One region of the Peribacillus sp. BM1 genome, then DNA from elsewhere that is predicted to be linked to it. Evidence: riboswitches for the same ligand, from Rfam matches in the RefSeq annotation. Region 1 holds a riboswitch; the other holds the start of a gene.
The links. A riboswitch is a leader RNA that binds a small molecule or an ion and turns the genes downstream of it on or off. The one in region 1 is predicted to bind thiamine pyrophosphate.
Positions count from the first base shown of each region.

Region 2: it holds a riboswitch for thiamine pyrophosphate, as region 1 does, so the genes downstream of both, AC1MGI_RS06100 (ABC transporter substrate-binding protein) here and thiW (energy coupling factor transporter S component ThiW) in region 1, are expected to answer to the same signal.

Region 1 covers NZ_CM155259.1:204,966-209,748, forward strand. The annotation lists gene thiE (thiamine phosphate synthase) at 1-290, opposite strand, end outside; gene thiM (hydroxyethylthiazole kinase) at 271-1,086, opposite strand; gene thiD (bifunctional hydroxymethylpyrimidine kinase/phosphomethylpyrimidine kinase) at 1,491-2,288, opposite strand; gene thiW (energy coupling factor transporter S component ThiW) at 2,257-2,778, opposite strand; TPP riboswitch at 2,933-3,037, opposite strand; partial or broken gene AC1MGI_RS01020 (AAA family ATPase) at 3,209-3,529, opposite strand; partial or broken gene AC1MGI_RS01025 (hypothetical protein) at 3,518-3,661, shown strand; gene AC1MGI_RS01030 (phosphatase PAP2 family protein) at 3,794-4,465, shown strand; gene AC1MGI_RS01035 (ABC transporter permease) at 4,734-4,783, opposite strand, start outside.
Region 2 covers NZ_CM155259.1:1,238,122-1,242,904, reverse strand. The annotation lists gene AC1MGI_RS06120 (TatD family hydrolase) at 1-201, opposite strand, end outside; gene AC1MGI_RS06115 (ABC transporter ATP-binding protein) at 198-935, opposite strand; gene AC1MGI_RS06110 (ABC transporter permease) at 928-1,698, opposite strand; gene AC1MGI_RS06105 (thiamine-binding protein) at 1,695-1,988, opposite strand; gene AC1MGI_RS06100 (ABC transporter substrate-binding protein) at 2,002-2,994, opposite strand; TPP riboswitch at 3,134-3,243, opposite strand; gene AC1MGI_RS06095 (hypothetical protein) at 3,377-3,511, opposite strand; gene AC1MGI_RS06090 (hypothetical protein) at 3,561-3,707, opposite strand; gene AC1MGI_RS06085 (DUF2179 domain-containing protein) at 4,048-4,596, opposite strand.

The DNA.
Region 1 (4,783 bases):
ACGACAGATAAAGGGATATCACTTTGCCCAATATGAATGCCTTCTGCTTCTACTGCAAGCGCAATATCAACGCGGTCATTTATGAAAAGTGGAATAGAATAAGTCGCAAGTAATTGTTTAATTTTTAACGCTTTTTCATAAAAGACTTTTCCATCGGCTGTTTTTTCTCTTAATTGAACAGCTGTAACTCCTCCAAGAATGGCCTCTTCAATAATTTGCTCAAGCTTTCCAAGCGGGATCGATTCCTCTGTGACAAGATAGAGGCTAAGATTATCTCGTAGCATACTCATGTAATTGTACCTCCTTCATCCAAGTCGCTCCGTTCATCAGCGAGATCGTATCAATTAATTTCATTCGGAAAGTCCCAGTTCCTTCTCCTTCTGATAGCTTCTTTGCAGTTAATTCACCAGCAATACTCATGACGGAAATTCCCGCTACTGCTGCATCAAGCATCTGATCTGTAACCCCTGCAAAGCAACCAATTAAGGAAGTAGCCATACAGCCTGTTCCTGTCACTTTCGTCAAAAGGGGATCGCCATTGTTCACTAAAACAGTCGTTTCACCGTTACTAATTGCATCTGTTCTACCACTTACAACGATTGTACTGTTTAGTTCTACCGCTGCCCGCGCAGCAAGGTCCGCTCCTGCTAGAGATACCGTACCTGAATCAACACCTCGCGTCTGACTTTTCCCTCCTATTAAACTATAAATTTCACTGGCATTCCCTCTAATAATGCTCATCTTCACTTCATGAAGAATCTTCTCAGCCATCTCGATTCGATAAGGTGTTGCCCCAGCGCCAACAGGATCAAGAATGACCGGGATATGAGCAGAATTAGCAGCTTTTCCAGCTAAAATCATTGCTTCACAGGAATCGGCGTTAAGCGTCCCTAAATTTAAGACAAGTGCATTTGCAATTTTCGCCATATCTGCGGCCTCATTGACACTGGATGCCATAACAGGAGAGCCGCCAATGGCAAGGGTACTATTCGCACAATCATTGATCGTGACCGAATTGGTTATATGATGAACAAGCGGATTGGCACTTCTTACTTCCTTGAATAATAATTCGATTCTATTTTGCATGTCATTGCCTCCATATTTTTATCGTTTTAGGAGAGAAGACTCCCACTTCAATTTTGTGCAGGGCGTAGCCCAAAAATAAGTGGGAGTCTTCTCGCCTTTCCGCGCAAAGGAACACACGTTCCTATATCGTGATATTCCTGTACAAGTTGTTCTTTGAAAACTGAACATATGAGGTTGGTACAAGAAAGGCTTCGTACCGTAAAATGTTCAAGCAACATTCGCCCCACACGTATCGAAGTAGCGAAAACCAAGCAGAGTAGAACGTGTGGCAGTTCAACGTACAAGATATTAAGCACTAACCGTAGGGACTACGGGGTTAGCCTGCTAAATAACTGGTGGATACACTGGTGGTCGCAGGAATCCCCCACTTCAAATTTTTGTTAGAAAATTAAGTTGTGGGTAGTTCAAGATTGGTGTACTTTCTGAAATTGATAGAAATGGTTGACTGGACCATGGCCATTCCCAATGGCAAAGCTGTTACGGATAGCTTGCGTAATATATTCTTTTGATTGACGGATGGCATCCTCGATTTCAAGTCCGTTTGCCAAGTTAGCCGCAATGGCTGATGAAAGGGTACAGCCCGTCCCATGTGTATTTTTCGTATGAATTCTTTCACCATTCAACCATGAATAATTTGTCCCATCATAAAAAAGATCATTTGGATCTCCGGCAGAGTGTCCACCTTTTAACAAGATGGCCTTCGCTCCTAATTGCTCGAGACCCTCGCATGCTTCATATAAATCTTGTTTCGATTGAATCGTTATTCCCGATAGCGTTTCCGCCTCTGGTATATTAGGAGTAACGAGCGTAGCCATTGGGAGCAAGTGCTTTTTCAATGCTTCTACAGCATCCTCCTCCAGAAGATGATCCCCACTTTTAGCAATCATGACTGGATCAAGGACAATGTACTGAGGTTTATATGTATAAAGCATTTCAGCAACCGCTTCAATCGTTTCCGCCGAACCGAGCATGCCAATTTTCACCGTATGCACTTCAATATCGTCAAAAACGGCAGATATTTGGTCGCGAATGATTTCTTGGCTCATCGTTTGAATCGAACGAACCTCTACCGTATTTTGGGCGGTAACAGCTGTGATAACTGACATGCCAAACACATGATGTGCAGAGAATGTTTTTAAGTCGGCTTGAATTCCCGCTCCTCCACCTGAATCAGAGCCTGCGATTGTAAGTGCTGTTTTCATAAAGTAACCCCTCCAAATATTTATTTTTCAAGAAAACCTTTAATAAAATAAACGCAATACTTGCACCTGCTAAAGAACTAATTGAAAACGCTGGTAAAAAGCCAAATAAAGCCACTTTTTTCCCTAAAAACAACAGGGCAAGTGGATAACAGGCAAGCGCACCAATAATCCCGGTACCTATGACCTCACCTACACAAGCGAAACCAATCTTATTTGTATACCTGAATAATAGTCCTGCAAGCAAAGCCCCAATCATGCTCCCTGGAAAAGCAAAGATAGAACCCGTTCCAGCCATGTTTCGAATAATAGAGACGAGTAATGCCTGGGCAATGGCATAGCCAGGCCCTAACATAACGGCCGTTAATACGTTCGCTAAGTGTTGGATCGGAAAGATTTTGGCAAAGCCCATTGGAATAAAAACAAAGGAACTAGTCAGTGCTGTTAATGCTGTAATCATGGCAGTAAGTGTGAGCTTTCTAATGGAATTCATCGTTTCATCTCCCTTTTGTGTGCCCCATACATTGACCAAAATAGTTTGGAGCATTTTAAGTGGTTTGTTTAAAAAAGCCACGCACTCTGAAATAAAACCAAAAACCCCCTTCCTGAAAGTAGGAAAGGGGTAGATATCCACATATAAACTAACTGAGCTAATATCTCCACTTCCCTCCGCCGGCATGATCCGGTTCAGGTTCAAAGGGTCTAGAACAACGTTCCATCTCAGCCTCTTAAAGACTCCCCTAGTGCAATGTATATTTAATTACTGTCATCATACCATGCTGGAACAAAAATGCAATGCCTGAAAATTTGAAATTGATATTTTTTTAGGACGAGATAGGAAAATTGGATTCATGTAGCGCCTATTAACAAGCAGTAATACCTCCGCCCTTTTTTCAACAGAAAAAGCCCTACAAAGAATATTGCTAAATGTAAAAGATATAATCCTCCGGCAAAACCCTTTTTAAGAACTTCTTTGTTCGTTCTTCTTTTGGATTCACAAAAATATCTTTAGGTGTTCCTTCTTCTACTACAACGCCGGCATCCATAAAGATCACTCTATTGGCTACATCTTTCGCAAACGACATTTCATGCGTGGCGACTAACATCGTTGTTCCTTCATTGGAAATATTTTCCATGACGGTCAACACTTCACCGACTAGTTCTGGATCTAGTGCAGAGGTTGGTTCGTCAAATAGAATGATATCTGGGTTTAAAGCGACCGCTCTTGCTATACCAACCCTCTCCAAAGATACTATCGAGACGTAAGAGCTGGACTGCACAATCCACCAATGGATGACGCAACAATAAAGAAATTAGCTATATCCGCCATTGAACAAAATCAAGCTGATTTTAGTCATCATGTACCAGCAAAATAACTAGTAGGAAGAGTCTGGTATCAGTTACATAATTGCTTTTGCAATTGGACCCCAGGCTCTTTTTTTGGGATTGCCAGCCTCCATTTTGATGTATAATAAACATCAAAACGTATATGGATTGTGAGGAATTTTATGAACATGAGACAAAAGTCTACACTTGCTCTATTTCTTAGTCTGCTTTCGCTCGCAGGCTTTGGTTTGGTTGCTTTCTTCGTCAGTAACCAACAAATTGCAGCGTTTGATCAGACTGGAATCAGTATTAGCCAAGGTATAATTTCACCGACGTTAACACCACTGATGCTATTTTTCACTTTTATCGGCAAAACAGTTTCTTTCTTGTCCCTTTCTTTGATTATTTCGTTTATCCTTTACTTCGTGTTGAAACGCCGTTCTGAACTTATTTTATTTCTAGCAGTGATTGTTGGCTCGAATGTTCTTTCACAAGTCATTAAATATGCCTTTCAAAGAGAACGACCTGGAATTAATCCGTTAATCGAAGTGACTAGATACAGCTTCCCAAGCGGACATGCCACCAATGCCATTGCTTTATATGGGTTTCTGGCGTTCTTGATTTGGCAGTACATATCCAAAAGATCTAGTCGGACTCTTATTATTCTTATAAACGCGGTCCTTATCCTGACAATCGGCTTCAGTCGAATTTATCTAGGTGCACACTACCCTAGTGACATCCTTGGTGGATATTTCACGGGCGGATTCTGGCTTGCTAGTACAATCTGGTTTTTTCAGCGTTATCAGAATAAGCATGCAATGGATACTTCACAAAAAACCGTTACATACGCTTAATCACTATTTTCACATAAAGTGAAACTTCAATCAGTGGGGTTCTTACTGCCCGTTAAGCGTGGGACAAAAAGTTATCCCCCTGATTCACATCACTTCAGGGGGATATTTCTATTATTTTTTTAATGGCAGGATCGATACCGGATTAAAGGACAGTATGACTAGCTGTTAAAAGATTTACTTTTATAGGGGCCTACCGCATGTCCGTCAAGCTAAAGCAAGCCATTACTACCAACTTGGGAAACCTTGAATGATAAACAATGACTTTTCATCAACTTATTTGCCCTTGTCTTCTATTCGTATTTCTAATGAATGCAATGA
Region 2 (4,783 bases), 1.0 Mb from region 1:
TTCTGGATGAAAGCCGAAAGCAGGCTTTAGTCGTTTATCCATCTCTGCTAAAGCTAAATTTTTTTGAGAAGAAGCGAGATTCGTTGATACAGAAATAAGTGCCTCTACTTTGTATGCTTGCAAGTCTTTTAAAATGATAGACCGGGTACTTTCTGAATATTGATCAAAATGAATATGAGAGTCGATTATAGACTGCCTCACATAATCACCCGCAATTCATTGTATATCTTCTTTTTCCACGATAAAAATTCTTCGCTTAGCAAAATCGATGCTTGTCTTGGTCTCGGAAACGGGACGATAAACTCCTTTTTCACTTGGGTAGGCTTTTCTGATAACACAATAACCCGATCAGATAAATAAAGAGCTTCTTCAATATTATGGGTAACAAGCAAAATGGCCCGTTTATCTTCTTCCCAAACAGATAAGAGCCAATTTTGCATTTCCAGACGTGTGAATTCATCGAGTGCTGAAAAAGGCTCATCTAAACAAATAAGTGATTGCGGACTTAGCAGGCTGCGAATAAACGCCACTCTTTGCTTCATCCCTCCAGACAGTTCATATGGATAGGCATTCTCGTATCCTTTTAGACCCGCTTTATCAATCATCTTTAATGCAAGTGCCTGGTCTGTCTCCCCAACAATTTCTCCACCAAGCAGGATATTGCCGAGGACCGTTCGCCATGGCAACAGCGATGGACTTTGAGGCGTGTAACTAATCGAACCGGTTTCGCCATTAATACGTTTGCCATCAAGCCTAATTTCTCCAAAGTCTGGTGCAAACAATCCACCAATTAATTGAAATAAGGTGCTTTTTCCACTTCCAGAAGGACCTAATATGGAGACGAACTCCGCTTCTTCTACACGAAGAGACAACTGATCCAGTACTTGATTTTCACCAAAGGATTTCGATATGTTCTCAATTAAAAGTTTAGTCACGTCTCTTGCCATCTCCTTTCGGCTTCCACTTCACGATCATTCGTTCCATCGATACAATAAGGGCAAAGAATACCAAACTCAAAATCATAATCAAAAAGATCGCAACAAAGACACGGTCCGTTCGAAAGGATGACGAAGCTAAGGTCATATAAACACCTATCCCTTCTTTTGCCCCAAGCCATTCAGAAATAACTGCTCCCATTACACTGTATGTAGCGGAGATTTTCAAGCCTGAGAAGATGGATGGTAGCGCATAAGGCCATTCCAGCTTCCAAAAGATTTGTTTCTTTGTTGCCCCAGCCATTTTCATGTAATGCATCAGCTCTGAACTCGTTTGTCTAAACCCATCCAAAGCAGCCACTGTGATCGGAAAAAAACAAACGAGCGTAATGACAATGACTTTAGGTAATATACCAAACCCGAACCAAATAACAAGGAGTGGAGCCAACACAATGATTGGAATGTTTTGTGAGAGAATGATGATCGGATAAATGGCTTCTCTAAGCTTCGGAATAAGGTGTAGACCAACAGCAACTGCAATGCCCACACTTGCTCCAATTAAAAACCCCAAGATTGTAAGTCCGATCGTCGATGTTAGATGGTGATGATAATTCGGCCATCCAGCAGCTCCTTCTAACCATATCTGCGAGGGGGAAGGCAGGAGCCATTTTGGTATTTCAAAAAGCCGACAAGAAACTTCCCATACGATGAATAAAAGGATGAGGACCAGAGCTGGTCTCCATCCTTTATACCAAATCTTCATGGGCGATATTTCTCTGTCAATTTATCCATAGATGCACCGCTTGGTTGATAAAGAATTTTCACTTGAGAAATCACATTACGACTGCCAATCTCAATCATCCGTTGATTCATTTTCTCGATAATTGAAAAGATTTCTGTCAAATTCCCTTCCATGGTCGTTTCAAGTGGATGAACTTCATATTTAATTCCAGAGTCATGAATAATCGCTATTGCTTCATCTACATAAGGAATCACATCTTCCCCATTTTTTGTTTTCGGGATAATTTGAATGCTTACTAATGAGTCGCTCATGTTGCTTTCCTCCTTATTTCGGTAAAAATTCATTGGTGAATGCCTTTTTTGCGTCTAATTCACTTTCAAGCAAACCGTTCTCAAACATCCAGCTCGCATAGTTTTCCCAAACCTTTTGATCTTGAACACCCCATTTTGAAGCGTCGTCTTGATATTTCGGTGATAACCACTTTTGGCTTGCCTTTACCAATTCTGGGTCTAAATCAGGAACTGCCTTAATTAAAAGGTCGGCCGCTTCTTCTGGATGTTCAATCGTATAATGATAGCCCTCGGAAACTGCTGCTACAAAAGAACGAACAGTATCTGGATCTTCTTTTATTAAATCTTCATTAGTTGTGAGAACAGGCGTATAGTAATCTAGCTTTTCCGTATAATCGGTCAAATATTGCATATTCAATTTCTCCCCACGCAGCTCAGCTTCTATACCTGTCCATCCATAATAAATCCAAGCAAAATCAATATCTCGTTTAACCGCTGTGAAAAAATCCGTATCTCCCATATTCACAATATCGATTTTTTCCACATCTCCATTTTCCTGCTTCATCAAAGAAGATAGGACAGCTTTTTCTACAGGTGCTCCCCAACCACCATACGTCTTTCCTTCGTAATCTTTCGGTGAGGTAATTTTCTTATCAACTGGGGAAGCAAATCCAGACGTGTTATGCTGAATAATGGCAGCAATCGAGACCAATGGCACACCTTGTACACGCGCTTCTGTCAAAGATTCCTGGTAGCCAATTCCGAACTCTGCTTTGCCCGCTGCGACAAGCTGGTCAGCTCCCGCCTCACCTGGCATTATAATCTCAACATCCAGCCCCTCTTCTTCAAAATACCCCTTTTCCTTTGCAACATACAAACCAGTATGATTCGTATTCGGCGTCCAATCTAAAACAAGAGTAACTTTCTTTAATTTCTCCTGATTATTTTCCTTCGAACCATTGTCCTGACTATTCCCACAAGCAGCAAGAATAAGCATCACACTAAGTAAGACTAACCATTTCTTCATTACATTTCCCCCTTGAACATGTCATTACAAAGCAGCAAACGAAGAAACAAGGTGGAAAATATGTAAACGTTTAATAGGAACCGCGCTACGCAAAAAAGCACCATAGGTTTATCCCTAGGGTGCATATCATAACAAATGAGTCCTGTTTAAATATGTTCCCTACGCTGGTTTTAACCAGATCAGGTTCCAAGGGTATGTATCTATTGGATACGGTCTCAACCAGCAACACTGGTCCCCCCACATGTTTCATTATTCAATTCGTTTAATGCTTCAATATCTATTAACTTTGCCATAGGTCTTGTTAATTTTCAAGAGATATGTTTATGAAATTACAATTAGAATGGGCAAAAAGAGCCAATAGATTGTTTTTTTGCCATTCATCTTACTTAGATGTGCTATACGAATCCCCAAGCATGGCTAGATCCTTTTTCCAAATAACTTTCCAATTGTGGTTCACTGTCGCTTGGACCGTATTTATTTTATGTATATAATTGGCAATTAGTTCTGTCATATCCATTGGAATATCCTTCACAACAGGCTGATCTTGATTGTCCCCATATTTAGAATTATTCTATTTCACTCTCCATATTCTTCAGAAAAACAGCCATACCTGAGATAAAGTTGTCTAGTTGCTCTTCTGCTTTTACATGTACATATACTAGTCCATCTTTATTGACTTCATGTTCTTGCTCAATAATAAGAGTTGTAGGCAAACTAATATCTTTATTTACATACTTCTTATAATACGCTCCAATCAAGCCATTGTTAATAATTTCTTAGATTTGTAAATTTAGTTTGTTGAGGAGGTTAAAAATGAGTATGGTGGACTAAGGGAAGGTTTGATGGATACAGTGCGGGATTACAGCAAACCGCTGCCGGTATCCCGTAATGATATGGGTATCTTCTACGTGGGCGCAGCAAGTAAAGATGCTGAATTATTCTGCTCCTGTAAGTACCCCCAATGCAATGAGCGGCCTGCCGGGGCTACGGCGGGAAGTATGTTTGTATGACTATCCATCATTTTAAGAGGGATATCCGTGGCTGGCAGTAAGTTTATTTCCCCATGTGTGTTTGAGTGTTTTTCATATTCTTTTTCATGGCCTTCACTAGGAAACCGCCTTTAAACCTTCGTGGTTCATATGAAACGATGAAAGCCTTATTGTCATATTGTTCAATAAAATTCATGACTTTCGTTTCAACATTCCGCTTTGTCAATATTTCTAATTGGTACCTTTTGCTATCACGGCCGTTCCCTTCAAAGATGGTCACTCCTAGTCCTTTATTTCTTAACGCTTCAATTAACTCTTCATTTTTGTTCATTAAATTAACATATAGCGTAGTGTATCCAATTGCTAATTTATTTTCAATGCGTGTTCCAAGATAAAGCCCCACACCAAAGCCAACAGCATAAACCATCTTTTCAGTGATGCTTTGATTACCGGAAAATATGATGGATAAGCTAAAGATCGAGATTAAAGTTTCTACTATACCGAGTAATGAAGCTGCTATACTCATGTTTTTTACTAAAAAGATCGTCCGTAGTGTCATAATCGGGACATAGACCAGTTGAAGTATAAAAATCACAAGAAGATTTAATAACATAATGAACTCCCTTTTCTATAAAAATTTTTTCTGGATGTTAAATTGAATTTAGCCTTAGTCATTATTGTACTTTTTCCTGCAAAGGTCCGTTCGTCCCTATTTGATTCACAGGCATTACCGCGGTCCGCCTTTTATGGCCGCCACGATACTGTAAACCAAACATTTATCCTATAGGATAAATGTAATC